Regions from separate parts of the Acetobacter sp. KSO5 genome, predicted to be linked through region 3. Evidence: riboswitches for the same ligand, from Rfam matches in the RefSeq annotation. Region 3 holds a riboswitch; each other region holds the start of a gene.

Region 1 (3,492 bases), 380 kb from region 3:
CTGTACGGCGTTGCGGGGGGTGGATGCGGCGGCGCAGCAGCAGATTGCCGACCGCGAGGCCGAGCTGACCAAACCGGCCGGCAGTCTGGGGCGGCTGGAAGAGCTGACGCGCTGGCTCGGCGGCTGGCAGAAGCAGGCGGGACCTCAGCTTGAGCGGGTGCAGATCCTGATTTTTGCGGGCAATCATGGCGTGGTGCGGCAAGGTGTTTCGCCCTGGCCGCAGGATGTGACAGCCCAGATGGTCCAGAATTTTGAAAGCGGCGGGGCGGCTATCAATCAGCTGGCCCGCGTGGCAGACGCCCGGTTGCGGGTGGTGCCAGTGCATGATCTGGCTTCCACAGCGGATTTCACCACCGCTCCGGCCATGACAGAAGCCGCGTTTCTGGAGGCTGTGCAGACGGGGTATGACGCCGTGCCGCGTGCGTGTGACCTGCTGTGTCTGGGGGAAATGGGCATTGGCAACACCACAGCGGCTTCAGCACTGGCGGCGGCGCTGTTTGGAGGTGCCGGGGCAGACTGGGCCGGGCGTGGCACGGGGCTGGATGCTCCGGGGGTGGCGCACAAGGCGCGGGTGATTGATGCCGCTCTGGCTTACCACAAGGCGGAGATGGCGGCGGCACAGGGTACCTCTGCAATGGAGGGCGAACGCGCAAAGCCGTTCGGCGCGGTAACGCCCGCATCCGCCGCGCAAGAGGGTGACAGTCATGGTGCTGCATCTTCTGGTGTTGCGTCTGACGCAGCAGGCTTGCCTGCATATGACCCGCTGGAAATAGCCCGCAGACTGGGCGGGTATGAACTCGCGGCCTTGCTGGGGGCGGCGCTGGCGGCGCGGCATTACGGCATTCCGGTGCTGCTGGATGGATTTGTCTGCACGGCGGCAGTCGCTCCACTGGCGCGGCTGGCAGCAGGCGGGCTGGACCATGCGCGCCTCTCCCATTGTTCTGCGGAAGCAGGCCATGCGCGGCTGGCGGAAAAGCTGGGACTGATGCCGTTGCTGGACCTTGGTTTGCGGCTGGGGGAAGCGTCGGGCGCAGCACTCGCGGTGCCTCTGCTGCGGGCAGCGGTGGCCTGCCATAATGGCATGGCGACGTTTGCGCAGGCTGCGGTTTCGGGCCGCACATGAGCCCCCCCGCCCCGGCTGAGTCCTTTGGTGCGCGGCTGCGGCTGGATCTGGCCTGCGGGCTGAGTTTACTGACACGCCTGCCCGTGGGCTGGCTGCTCTCCCCCGCGCAACGAGCGAGCACGGCACTGTGGCCAATGGGCCGTTCCATCTGGTGCTGGCCGCTGATTGGCACGGCGATTGGCGCGGTCGTCGGGGCAGTCTTCTGGCTGCTGCGGCTGGGCCATGTGGCGGCGTTACCGGCGGCGGGGCTTGCGCTGGCGTTCCAGTGTGTGCTGACCGGCGGCCTGCATGAAGACGGGCTGGCCGACATGGCCGACGGCTGTGGCGGGGCCACGCGGGAGCGTCGGCTGGAGATTATGCGGGACAGCCGGATTGGCAGTTACGGCGTCATGGCGCTGGGCCTGAGCCTGTTAGTGCGGGCCTCGGCTGTGGCAGCGCTTCCCGCTGGGGTGGCTGTGCTGGCGCTGGCGATCTCCGCATGTCTGGCGCGGGCGGTGCTGCTGGTGTTACTCGCCTGCCTGCCCCCTGCCCGACCTGATGGTCTGGCCCGCTCGCTCAACCCCCTGCCGCGTGGGCCGCTCTGGGTCGGGCTGGCTCTGGCGGGGGTGAGCGTTGTGGCGTTGGCGGGAGAGATGACGGTGCTGGTAAGCCTGCCCGCTGTGGCGATAGCCCTTGTGGCCTGCGGGCTGGTGGGCATGGCCGCGCGGCGGTTGCTGGGCGGTTATACGGGCGATGTGCTGGGGGCGGCTGCGGTGTTCACCGAGTGTCTGGTGCTGGCCGGTTTTACGGCGCTGCTCTGACTCCAGAGGTCCCACCTGCTTTTGTATGAATTGACAGGGGCGGAGGGGCCGTTCAGACTACAGGCTGATCTGAGGAAGCTGGTGAGAGTCCGGCACGGTCGCGCCACTGTAATCCGCTTTTTTAGAGCGGGAAGTCAGACCCTCAGCGTCGTTTTTTCCACCGCGGAACGCGTTTTTACCAGCGGAGCCTGTTTGATGATGCACCCCTCTTCCTCCCGCGCACGGGCCATTGCGGCGCCCGCACCTGTTGCCATTCCCGTTGGCGCTCTGCTGCCCTGGGCGGTGTTTGGCCTGCTGCTGTCTGTGCTGATGCTGTATTTTGTGGGCGCGGAACAGGGTGCTGTCTCCCTGATTTCCGGCCATGAAGTGCATGAGTTTGTGCATGATGGCCGCCATCTGCTGGGCTTCCCCTGCCACTAAAGAGCAGGGATTTTTCCTGATGATTGCTGGACGTTTGCTGGCACGCGGCATGATTGCCGGGTGCCTTGCGGCGGCGCTCGCCTTTGTGTTTGCCCGTTTTTTTGGTGAACCGCAGGTGGCGCTGGCCATTGCGTTTGAAGCCGCCCGCAGTGCGGCAGAAGGTGCTGCGCCCGAACACGAGATGATCAGCCGCTCCGTGCAGGCCAGTTACGGTCTGGCCACAGCCACGGTGCTGTATGGCGCGGGCTTTGGCGGGTTATTCGCGCTGGTGTTTTCCTTTGCGTATGGGCGGCTGTCTTTCCAGTCCCCTCGCGTGCTGGCGCTTTTGCTGGCCGTGGCGGGGTTTGTGACCGTGGTGCTGGTGCCGGACCTGAAATATCCACCCAACCCACCCGCTGTGGGCAACCCGGCTACGCTGGCACTGCGCACGGAAACCTATTTTGTGATGATTGCGCTGTCCATTTGCGTGGCGGCCATTGCCTGCCTGCTTGGCCAGAAGGTTGCGCAGATGCGGGATGCGTGGACCGGGTGGCTGTGTGGCGGGGCAGTGTTTGTCCTGCTGGTCGCCCTTGTGCAGTTTGGTCTGCCGGATGTGAATGAGGTGCCGGACGGGTTTCCCGCTGTGGTGCTCTGGCGCTTTCGGGAGTCTGCGCTTGGCATGCAGGCTGTGCTCTGGGGCAGCATGGGGCTGATTTTTGGGGCACTGGCCACGCCGGTGCTAATGGGCCGCGCTCAGAAATTTTAAATTTCATTTTACAGAGGCCAGCAAAGAAACCTTGTATGTTTCCTTCTGCTGGCCCGGCGGGCTGGAAAACCATTCTGGCAAAAGCCCCTTCGGATCTCTATGTCTCTGCGCGCTCCCTTTTTTAAAACGCTTTTCCACCACCGTTTTATGCCTGCCGTCCTGCTTCTGCTCTTTACGGTTGCCTCGCGTTTTCAGACATTCGGAAATCCCCTCCTTAATATTGATGAAGAATTCTACCTCTTTGGCGGAGGTCGGATTTTACACGGGGATCTGCCCTATCTCGCCTTCTGGGACAGAAAACCTGCGCTTTTATTTGTGCTTTACGCGGGTTTTCATCTTTTTGGGCCGTATCGTGTGCTGGCCTATCAAATAGGCGCGGCGCTGGCGGTGTGGGGCACCAGCCT
Region 2 (3,492 bases), 1.6 Mb from region 3:
CCACATGCATGAATGATCCGGACGACGATTTGCGCCTGCTCAGGCGAAAAGCCGCGCAGGTCCGCTTCTGCCCGGATGGTGGCAAAGGAGCGTTTATAAATAGCGGCTCCATCCCGAATATAATCATAAGCCTGCATATTCAAACGTCTCCTTTAGGCAGAGCCTGCAAAAAAGCTCTTACATCTTCAGTTTTTGGCAGAATACAAATCGGCTCATCGCTGGCCGTGCCCTGCAGCACCACGCCATAGCCCTCACTCCCGGCAACCAGCGTGACCGTTGCGACACCGGGATGCGCACAGCCCTTACGACAACCCGATACATGCAGATCGGCTTTATCCGGCAGGAACGGCGCAAGGGCCAGCGCATCGCGTCCCACATCTCCAGCAGCCTGTGCACATCCCGGCGCACCAATGCAGGCATAAACGCGCAGGCGTGCATCATCAGGATGCGTGATCATTCCGGAAATTTCAGGATTTTTTTCCAGACCGGAAAAAACCAGCCCAGACCATGCCGTCATCCGCAACAGGCCATCTCCTTGCTGCGCAACGTGCGCACAGGCGCGAAGCGTTGCGGCGGTCAGACGCCCTAGCGGCGCTACCGCAGCATAAGCTGAGCCTGTCAGATGGCCCGCCCGCGCGGCAAGGAGGCTTCCGTTCTGCATTTCTGCCCCGGAGGCTGACACGCCCCTCAGTCCGATTTCTGCAAACAGCTGTTTCCCGATAGCTGGCTCGCGAAGAGGCCGCTGCGTTTCACCGCGTTTTACAAAAGCCTCTGCCAGAGCAAGGGTTGTCTGCACGGCCTCCTGCGCGATCTGCGGCTCTGAGCAGCCACTCCCACACACCACGCGCCAGCCAGCCTCTGTGGGGACGGAACTTCCCACCGCCTGAAGCATAATATCGGCACGCAGAGAGCCTGTCGGGAAAAACCCTCCGCCATCAACGCAAAAACCAAATTTATCAGGCAGGGCAGAAAGAGACGGATGATTTATCAAGCCGTTCCGCAGAGCGTCAGCACACAGCATAGTCTCTGTCGCACAGGCAGGATCTTTCCCCGCCAGAGGAGAAACCTGAAGAGCAAGGCGTCGCTCGGCTTCCGGGTCAGCCTGCCCCAGACCAGCCGCGATCATCCGCTGCGGGAAAGCCTGCGCGGCCTCCAGACTAAAGCCGCGCAGTTGCACGTTGCCCCGGTTGGTCAAGCTGATCTGCCCATTGCCGTCCTGTTCCGCGACATCTGCCAGCAGATAGGCCTGTGCTGCTGTCATCCGGCCCAGAGGCGGACGCACGCGCACCAGCCAGCCGTCCGCCGCCTGCATGGGCGCAAACAGGCCGGGACACCATCCTTTGACCACAGGTGCAGAAAATGCGGCCGACATGAACACCCTTCAGGCAACACACCGCACAAAACGGCATGGGGGTGCAGTTCCAAGGCCGCCCGGACAAGCCAGACGGTAGCGCGCATCGCAACGCGCCATCACGCACCGGACACCCCGCCAGGCATGACACTCCAGAAATCAGATGGCAGGTCTCCTGGCTGATGACACAAAACCACCGGTTTTCCGGGGGTTCTCACTCGTTCCATACCTTCCCGGAGAAGTCCCCAGTGGTACAACACCCTGTAGCAGAGTGCTGGAACAAGCCTGATGTCACATACAGTTGCGGGGGCAGCGACGGCCAAGAAACAGCGGAGTTCTCACCGTACTTCCCTTTTCATCCCAAAGCGGGAACCATCGCGTCCTGTTAAGCAGGCTCTCCGGGAGATGTCAAAACACTGTGTACGCAGCCCTGCACTCTTGAAACAAAGGCCCTGAGCCGTCAGCTCTCAAGGGGCTCATACCTTACCCGCCACACGCACGGAGAACAGAATGATGCAGTATCGCCAGCTCGGTCGGTCCGGCCTGCGTATTTCCGCCTTTACCCTTGGCACCATGACATTCGGGGGCAAAGGCTCTTTTGCCAAAACCGGCAATACCGATACAGCGGGGGCCCGCCGCCTGATTGATCTGTGTCTGGATGCTGGCATCAACATGTTTGATACAGCAGACGTCTATTCCTCCGGAGAGTCTGAAACCATTCTGGGAGAAGCCCTGAAAGGCCGCTCGCAGGAAACTCTGGTGACGACCAAAGCCCGCTTCCGCATGCAGGACGGCCCGAATGGAGAAGGCTCTTCCCGCCTGCATCTGATTGCCGCGTGTGAAGCCAGCCTGAAGCGTCTGGGCCGGGACCATATTGATCTGTACTATCTGCATGAATGGGACGGCCTCACCCCACTGGATGAAACGCTGGAAGCGCTGGATACCCTGACCCGTGCGGGCAAAATCCGCTATGCAGGCGTTTCCAATTTCTCTGCATGGCAGGTGATGAAAACGCTTTCCGTCGCTGAACGGAACAGGCTGATTGCCCCTGTCTCCCAGCAGATTTATTACTCCCTGCAGGCGCGGGATGCGGAGTATGAACTACTGCCCGCCGCTGTCGATCAGGGTCTTGGGGTGCAGGTCTGGAGTCCGCTGGCAGGTGGCCTGCTCTCCGGCAAGTATCGCCGCAACCAGCCCACCCCGCAGGGCCGCCAGCTTGAAGATTTTGGTGAACCGCCGGTGCATGACAAGGAAAAGCTGTTCGATATTGTCGAAGTGCTGATTGCTGTTGGCAAAGAACATGGCGTTTCTGCCGCCCAGATCGCTCTGGCATGGACCATGCACCGCCCGGCCATTACGTCCGTCATTATCGGCGCGCGCACGGAAGACCAGCTAAAAGACAACCTGAAGGCCGCTGAACTGGTGCTGTCGGAAGACCAGTTGAATCGCCTCAATCAGGCCAGCCTGCCGCCCCTGCTCTATCCATACTGGCATCAGGCCAGCACTGCCGCCAGCCGGTTGAGCGCTGCGGACCGGGTGCTGCTGGAACCGTTCCTGAAAACACAGTAAGACGGGCGCAGGCCGGACAGCCGCCCTCCTCGGTTTTCTCGTGCATAAACCGTGCGGGCGGCTGTCCTTCCCTTTTATCGCAAACCGGGATGCGTCATGAAGCTTGTGAGAACCAGACACGAACTGGCCGAAATTGTCACGCAGTGGCACCATGAGGGTGAAACAATCGGGCTGGTGCCCACCATGGGGTCTTTGCACGAAGGCCATCTGACGCTGGTGCGCGCACTGGACGGCAAAGCCACCCGCCGGATTGTGACGATCTTCGTCAACCCGATCCAGTTCAACAACCCAAATGATTTCCAGCTTTACCCACGCGGTCTGGAGGCCGACGAAGCACTTCTGGCAGAAACCGGCGTGGTGGACGTTCTGTACGCCCCGGATGAAACGCAGATCTACCCGCCCGGCTTTTGCACCCGTATCAGCGTGTCCGGCCCTGACCGGATGCTGTGCGGCGGAGACCGGCCCGGCCATTTTGATGGCGTTGCAACCGTTGTCACCAAACTGTTTATGCAAACCCGGGCCAATATCGCAGCTTTTGGGGAAAAAGATTTCCAGCAGCTCTGCATTATCCG
Region 3 (3,492 bases):
TTGTAGCCGCGTTAAACTGCCCGGCCTGCGTGTAGTTCTGCCGGTCGAGCGAAAGCCAGTCATACCGGAAACCGCCCACCAGCCGCAGATTATCCCGAATGGTCAGAACGTCTTCCAAAAACAGCCCTGCCTGCACCATCGTGGTGGGAGATTTCATGAAGGGATATTCCCCCGCAAAAGACCCAAGCGGCGTGGATTCCGGGCTGGCGAGAGACACACTGTCCGCATAATCCGCCGAAGGAAAACCACGGTTGCGGATAAAGCGCAGATAATAGGCATCCCCACCCAGCACAAAACGGTTCTTCATACCGAAGATGGAAAAATCAAACTGCGCGTGCAGCGTATCCCCAACCTGATGCTGGTTCTGATACACATAAAACCGGTCTCGCCCGATACGCCCCGGCGCAATGGCATTGCCTGCGGCATCCGTGCTGCCGGGGCTGTTGAGGTAGGTCAGGCTTTCCGCATTATTCCAGCGCCGTTTGGAATAAATGAAGTAGCTGCTGTTATGAAACAGAACATGGCTGTTCACCCGCCAATCCAGATGCAAAGTGGGCGTGGCGTTGACGGACCCGGCCTTACCATCCCGCACGTTATAATACCGCCAGAGGGATGCACGGGTAATGCCCAGCCCCTTACGGGAACTCAGCAGACCGCCTACACGCCCGCCCGTCTGGGAAAGATCCACCAGCGGTGTACCGTAATAGGTGGACAACCGGTCAGTCAGATAATCCATGCTCAGCCGGGCAGTGAATTTGGATGTCGGCTTCCAGAGCAGGGTGGTGGTGAAATCATCCGAGTGCGGATCAGCCCCTTTTACAAACCCGTCGGAGGAGGTACGGCTGAAGTCCGTGCGCAACGCCAGCGTTTGCGTAATGGGGACAGAGCCACCTATGCCCGCATTCCATGTATTGAAACTGCCATAGGAGATAAGCGCATTGGCATGGGGGCCATCAAAGGTCGGGTTTCGGGTGCGCATATCCACCGTGCCGCCCACCGCCCCCTGCCCATACAGCACGGAGGACGGGCCTTTGAGCACCTGCACACTTTCCAGATTGAAGCTGTTCTGGGGCCGGTTGATCATTGTGGTGGGGCCAAAATACTGGCCGTCATGCAGCACCAAGATCTGGTTCCCGGTAAAACCGCGCATCATCAGCTGCGCCGGGCTACCCGGAGACCCACCGGACGAAACACCGGGGGCGCTGTCTGCTGCCGCCTCGGCCTGCGCATAGCCACGCTGCATCATCAGATCATGGGACACGACATTAATGGTGCCCGGTGTGTGCTGGATGGAAAGTCCCAGTTTGCCACCGACGGCTGGCACGGCCTGAAGCGGCGCTGTCTTGCCGTAAGCCGTAATATATTCCGCGCCTGCCGCCGTCATGGCGGGCACAGGGGTTTCCTGCTTTTTATGCTGAGGACCTCTGTTTTTTTTCAAAGGTCTGGCATCAGGATTTCCCGATCCCTCGGGTGTTGCCGCATAGGCGATGGAAACGGAATTCAGGCCCAGCAGGAGACTGAGGGCGTAAGAGAGTGGACGCACGGGGTTCGCTCCAAAAAACGTCACCGCGGTGGAAGCACTGAGCAAACCGTGCCTCGCCGCCACATCACCCCGTATGGCAGCTCCGTCCGTGACTTTCGGGCAATGGCAGGTCTCCTGGCTCGCTGGTCTTCGGATCTCGCAGCGGCCTTCCCCCCCATGTCCCACACGGGGAGTGGCATGGATGCCGCAAATCCTCTCAGCTTACAGTTGCGGGGGCAGCATCGGCTTGAACCGATTTCCCTCTTAGCCCTCCGACCGCACACACAGCCTGAAGGCACCATAGCTGGGTGCAGCGTAAACATGCTCCGCAAAAGCTTGTCAACGAAACTGCGGCTACACGCATGATAAAAAACGACCCCTAATTCCTGCTGTTGCGAAAAACCGGGTTTGCGTACACTCTGCCCGCATCAGTCAACAGCCCCGCGCAAGCGGGTTAAAAGGGAAGACCGTAGGCCGTTAAGCACGGCTCAGTCGGTCGCTGCTCCCGCAACTGTAGGCGGTATGTCTGGGCCTTTTCTGCCACGCGGCAGGCCACTGGTGAACAACCGGGAAGGTAAGGCTCAGATGCGTATCCGCGAGCCAGGAGACCTGCTGTTGTCGTTCAGGACCGTGCCGCCGGGCGGGATGTACCGGAAGGCAGGAGTAAAAACCGTGAGACCGTTCTCGCCCCTTTCCTCTTTGCCGCGTCCATATCGGACGGCTGAGGCTTATCACCCGGCTTTTGCCAGACTGCTGCGCACATGCCCGCCCCGTTTCCATGCCCTGCAGGCTGCCCGTCTGGCTTTGCTACCGCCCCCGGAGCAGGAAGACGTTATTGCACGCAACGGCCACGCGCTTTTCCTGAAACTGACACCCAGCCTGCCCCCAACACACCGGGAACGCGGGGCCATGCTGGAAGAGGCTTTTCGCCCCCTTCTGCTAACGGCCACTGAGTATCTCGAAACCATGCCTTCTCTCACGCTGGATATGGCACCCGAGGCCGCACAGCAGATTGTGCAGGCCTATGTGGCCGTGCATTGGGCACGCGGCGCACAGGCCGCCGCCATGGCTTTGTATAACGCCCCGGCATGAAGGCACTCCGCAGAGCGCTTTATCTGACACACAGATGGCTGGGGCTTGGCATGGGGCTGCTGATGGCAGGCTGGTGCGCGTCCGGCATTGTCATGCTCTGGCACACATGGCCCCAGCCGGATGACCGTGCCCTTGCCCATGTTCCGGCAGAAATCCAGTGGCCTGCACACCTTCCGAATTTACGCGACCTCGACAGGGACAAACGCTTTCAGGCGTTCCAGATCAGCATGGTTGGGCAGGAACCCGTTCTGACGCTCACCCCGGAAAACGGGCCGCCCTTTGCGCTTGATCTGCGCACAGGCCTTGCGGGCCGCATTCCCCCGGCAGACGCCGCTACCAGCGCCCTACGCTATGCCCGCGCGACTGGCGCGCAAGGTCAGCCAGTGTTTGATGGCCTCACCACGGACGACCAGTGGGTTCTGGATACTCATGGCCGGGAACATGGATTTTATCGTTTTCTCTTCCCGGACATTCACCACACGCAGGTTTACGTGTCCTCTCTGACAGGCGACGTCATGCAGGCCACAACCCGCACGACCCGCGTATGGGCATGGGTTGGCGCTATCCCGCACTGGCTCTATCCGGCAGTGCTGCGCAAACATCCCATTCTCTGGCAGCAGGTCGTGATTGTGCTGGCTGGCACAGGCGTTTTTCTGACGGTTACCGGGTTGTGGATTGGCGTTCTGCGGCTCCGGCGCAGGTCCCCTTTTACGCCTTACCGGGGGTGGCATTGTGTTCATCATGTCAGTGGCACGGTGTTTGGCGTGCTGGCCCTGCTCTGGGTGACAACCGGACTACTCAGCATGTCACCGGGCGGCCTGTTCCACAGCAAACCGGACGCCGTGAACCCGTTGCGCGTGACCGGCACCGTGACGGGT
Region 4 (3,492 bases), 410 kb from region 3:
CCACATTCGGCACCGGCGACCATCAGGTGACGCCGGAACTGGTCAAAAGTCTGCGGAAAGATACCCCGGTGGTCAATCCGCTGGCCAAAGGCAAATAAGGTAACCTCAAGACAGGCCGGACCATTCTTCAAGGGTCCGGCCCCTGATTCGGGTTGGGAAGAGGGCAGGGGATTGCCCGGTTGCCCTCTTCCTCCCGCCTCACCCCCTCCCGTCACAAAATTGTCTTCCTTCCCACCCGGTGGCTGGCATGGGGCAGGTGCGCCCTCCGGCATGTGGCCTGTGGGGCATTTCCCCAGCTTTTCCGCGGCTGCTGGCGTGGCCGATCTGAGCAGGGGCGGGTTTCGTAAAACCCGCCAACCTCACTCTCCTGTTCACGAATTGTTGCAGCGGTTTTTTAGGGGAAGATTTTTAGAAAAAATACGATATGGACACCGCCCTTTGACGAACGCTTTGAGCAAGGGTGAAAACAGTGTTCAGCACGCTTTCTGTTTCAACACGGATCGGCCTTGTCGCGCTGTGCGCGGCAACCTTTACGGCTATCACCAGTGAGCTTGCTCCCGTTGGGCTTCTGCTGGATATGGCGCGCGCTTTTAACATCAGCACAGGCCGCGCCGGGCTTGCTGTCAGCGCCTATGCGCTTATTGTCACGGTGGCCGCTGTCCCGCTGACGGTGCTGACCGCGCGCGTCGAGCGCAAACGTCTGCTGCTTATCGCCCTTTCTGGGTATGTGGTCTCCAACCTGATTTCAGCCTTCGCGCCCACCTTTGGCATCGTGTGCTTTGGCCGCGCGATTGGCGGGGGCGCGCATGCGCTGCTCATGTCCATGGTGTCCGCCTACGCGGCCCATCTGGTTCCTAAAAAACTGACAGGCCGGGCCATCTCTTTTGTGTTTGGCGGGTCTTCCATGGGGGGCGTGCTCGGCGTGCCGGGAACGGCGGCCATCAGCCAGTTGGCGGGCTGGCGCGTGGCCCTTATGGTCGTGGCGGGTCTGGCTGCGGTCCTGACGGTGCTGATTGCGGTTTGTCTGCCCCCAGTCATCAAACCCGCCGGGCGTCCGTCCGGGCCGTATAAGGTGCCGCGTGAGTCTGTCCGGGCTTTTGCGTGGGTAATCTCGGCCAATGCGCTGTTTTTTGTCGGGCATAACGTGGTGTACACCTACATCGCCCCGCTGCTGATGGCGCATGGCCTGCCGGAAACCTCCGTCAGTGTGGCGCTGCTGTTTATCGGGGTGTTCAGCCTGTCCGGCCTGTGGGCGTCCGGCCTTATGGTGGACCGCTGGCCGCGTGTGGGGGTGCTGGCCTCGGGGGCTGCTATTTCGCTGGGGATTGGGCTGCTGGGCGGCCAGTTCATGCCAGCGTGGGGTGGCGTGGGTGTCGCGGCTCTGTGGTGCGCGGGCTATGCGTCCATCATTCCGTTCATGATGTCCGGCGCCATTCGCGCCCGTGCCACCACGGCGGATACGGCCGGGGCGGCCATCAACAGCACCAGCAACCTTGGTATTCTGCTTGGTTCCGCACTGGGTGGGCAGTTGCTGGCGGTGTATGGGGTCAGCGTTCTGGTGCCGGTGGCTCTTGGCGTCTGTGCGCTCTCCATGCTGGTCATTCTGCTTAGCGGTAATGCCTTCCCCGCGCATCTGGGCGAGCATGAGGATGAAGAGGCGGCGGAACAGGTGTGTGCGGAACGCGGTCCGCTCATGACTTGAAAAATACCCCGGTTATGCGATGCTCAGCCGCATGATGGTGTCCCGCAAGGGATGAAAAGGGAAGAACGGTGCGCAGCTTCGGCTGCAAGGCCGTCGCTGCCCCCGCAACTGTAAGTGATTGCATGGTCCGCTGTGGGCCTGCCCCCTCAACCGGGCAGGTCCATGCCACCGGCCCCCACCGGGCCGGGAAGGCAGGCAGACCCGCAGACTGCATGGTTAACCCCCGCGCAGACCTGCACGACACAAGCCAGGAGACCTGCCATCATCCGTGCGCCTTTTGGGGCGGGCGGTTGTTTGAGGTGTCGTGTCCGGCGGGGTGCCCGGAAGGCGAGGGTGCGCCGCGCCGCGCATCACTCCTGCCCCGGCAGGAGCACCAGTTGTGCACTCCGTTTAAGTGCTGTTCCGCATGGGATGGTGCCTGATCGGGAAAATTTTATGCCTGCGTCTGTTACGCACTCCGCCTCTCCCCCATCATCTCCTCCTGCTGCGGCAGAAGGCCCGGTGCTGCATGTCTGCACCACCTGCCGCCGCGGTGGCCCCGCCATGGAGCATCCTCCGGGCGCACAATTGCTGGACCGCCTGCAAACGGTGCTGGAGGCCAGCCCGCAACCCATCACCCTGCGTCCCGTTGCCTGTCTGGCTGCGTGTGACCGGGGCTGCACAGCGGCCATCTCCATGCCCAACCGCTGGACCTGGCTGCTCGGCCATCTCGGGCCGGAAAAAGCGGAAGATCTGCTGGCTTACGCCAAACTTTACGCAGCCTCTGCCAAAGGCACGGTTATGCCTTCCCGCCGCCCGGCCTCACTGTCTGATATGATTCTGGGCCGCGTGCCCGCAACCGAACAGGACCCGTCATGACCGGTTTACCCGCCCGCGTTCCCGTAACCATCATCACCGGCTTCCTCGGGGCCGGAAAAACCACGCTCCTGCGGCACATTCTGCAAAAAGCGCAGGGCCACCGCATTGCCGTGGTGGTGAATGAATTCGGCTCTCTGGGCATTGATGGAGAAATCCTGCGCGGCTGCGGTGTGGAAGGCTGCCGGGAGGATGATATTGTCGAACTCACCAATGGCTGCCTGTGCTGCACCGTGGCGGATGATTTCCTGCCCACGATGGAAGCCCTGCTGGACCGGGCCGACCCGCCGGAACATGTGGTGATTGAAACCTCCGGTCTCGCCCTGCCCAAGCCGCTGCTTAAGGCCTTTGGCTGGCCCACCGTGCGCAGCCGCATGACGGTGGATGGCGTGATTACGGTGCTGGACGCCCCCGCCGTGGCCTCCGGTCGCTTTGCGGATGACCCGGAAGCCGTGGCCAAACAGCGCGAGGCGGATCCCTCACTGGATCATGACAACCCTCTGGCCGAAGTGTTTGAAGACCAGCTCAACGCGGCAGACCTGATTGTGCTGAACAAGACCGACCTGCTGGACGCCGCCCAGTTGGACGCCGTGGAAGCCGAGATCAAAAAGCTCTGCCCGCGCCCCGTGCGGATTATCCGTGCGCAGGATGGCAAGGTGGACCCCGCCGTGCTGCTGGGCCTTGGTGCCGAGGCCGAGGCAGACCTTCAGGCCCGTCCGTCCCACCATGATGCGGAAGATGGCGAGCATGAGCATGATGATTTTGAAAGCTTCGTTGTCACCGTGCCGGAGCAGCTTTCCGTCGAACGGTTCCTGACACTCTTGCAGGATGTCGCCGCCCGGTATGACGTGCTGCGCATGAAAGGCTTTGCCACCGTGCAGGGCAAACCCATGCGTCTGGCCGTGCAGGGCGTGGGCACACGCTTCCGGCATGAG

Evidence for each region. Region 3 has a riboswitch for cobalamin ahead of ACHQGU_RS04510 (TonB-dependent receptor). Riboswitches for the same ligand answer to the same signal wherever they lie in the genome.
Region 1: it holds a riboswitch for cobalamin, as region 3 does, so the genes downstream of both, ACHQGU_RS02675 (CbtB domain-containing protein) here and ACHQGU_RS04510 (TonB-dependent receptor) in region 3, are expected to answer to the same signal.
Region 2: it holds a riboswitch for cobalamin, as region 3 does, so the genes downstream of both, cobG (precorrin-3B synthase) here and ACHQGU_RS04510 (TonB-dependent receptor) in region 3, are expected to answer to the same signal.
Region 4: it holds a riboswitch for cobalamin, as region 3 does, so the genes downstream of both, ACHQGU_RS02550 (DUF1636 domain-containing protein) here and ACHQGU_RS04510 (TonB-dependent receptor) in region 3, are expected to answer to the same signal.

What each region holds. Positions count from the first base shown of each region.
Region 1 covers NZ_CP172014.1:601,488-604,979, reverse strand. Annotated here, with positions in the region: gene ACHQGU_RS02685 (nicotinate-nucleotide--dimethylbenzimidazole phosphoribosyltransferase) at 1-1,123, shown strand, start outside; gene cobS (adenosylcobinamide-GDP ribazoletransferase) at 1,120-1,923, shown strand; cobalamin riboswitch at 1,949-2,084, shown strand; gene ACHQGU_RS02675 (CbtB domain-containing protein) at 2,119-2,343, shown strand; gene ACHQGU_RS02670 (CbtA family protein) at 2,366-3,088, shown strand; gene ACHQGU_RS02665 (ArnT family glycosyltransferase) at 3,188-3,492, shown strand, end outside.
Region 2 covers NZ_CP172014.1:2,560,506-2,563,997, forward strand. Annotated here, with positions in the region: gene ACHQGU_RS11475 (precorrin-8X methylmutase) at 1-137, opposite strand, end outside; gene cobG (precorrin-3B synthase) at 140-1,372, opposite strand; cobalamin riboswitch at 1,499-1,743, opposite strand; gene ACHQGU_RS11485 (aldo/keto reductase) at 1,865-2,920, shown strand; gene panC (pantoate--beta-alanine ligase) at 3,017-3,492, shown strand, end outside.
Region 3 covers NZ_CP172014.1:977,609-981,100, reverse strand. Annotated here, with positions in the region: gene ACHQGU_RS04510 (TonB-dependent receptor) at 1-1,384, opposite strand, end outside; cobalamin riboswitch at 1,630-1,840, opposite strand; cobalamin riboswitch at 1,942-2,154, shown strand; gene ACHQGU_RS04505 (hypothetical protein) at 2,195-2,614, shown strand; gene ACHQGU_RS04500 (hypothetical protein) at 2,611-3,492, shown strand, end outside.
Region 4 covers NZ_CP172014.1:571,678-575,169, forward strand. Annotated here, with positions in the region: gene ACHQGU_RS02540 (cytochrome c) at 1-98, shown strand, start outside; gene ACHQGU_RS02545 (MFS transporter) at 470-1,702, shown strand; cobalamin riboswitch at 1,721-1,981, shown strand; gene ACHQGU_RS02550 (DUF1636 domain-containing protein) at 2,138-2,560, shown strand; gene cobW (cobalamin biosynthesis protein CobW) at 2,557-3,492, shown strand, end outside.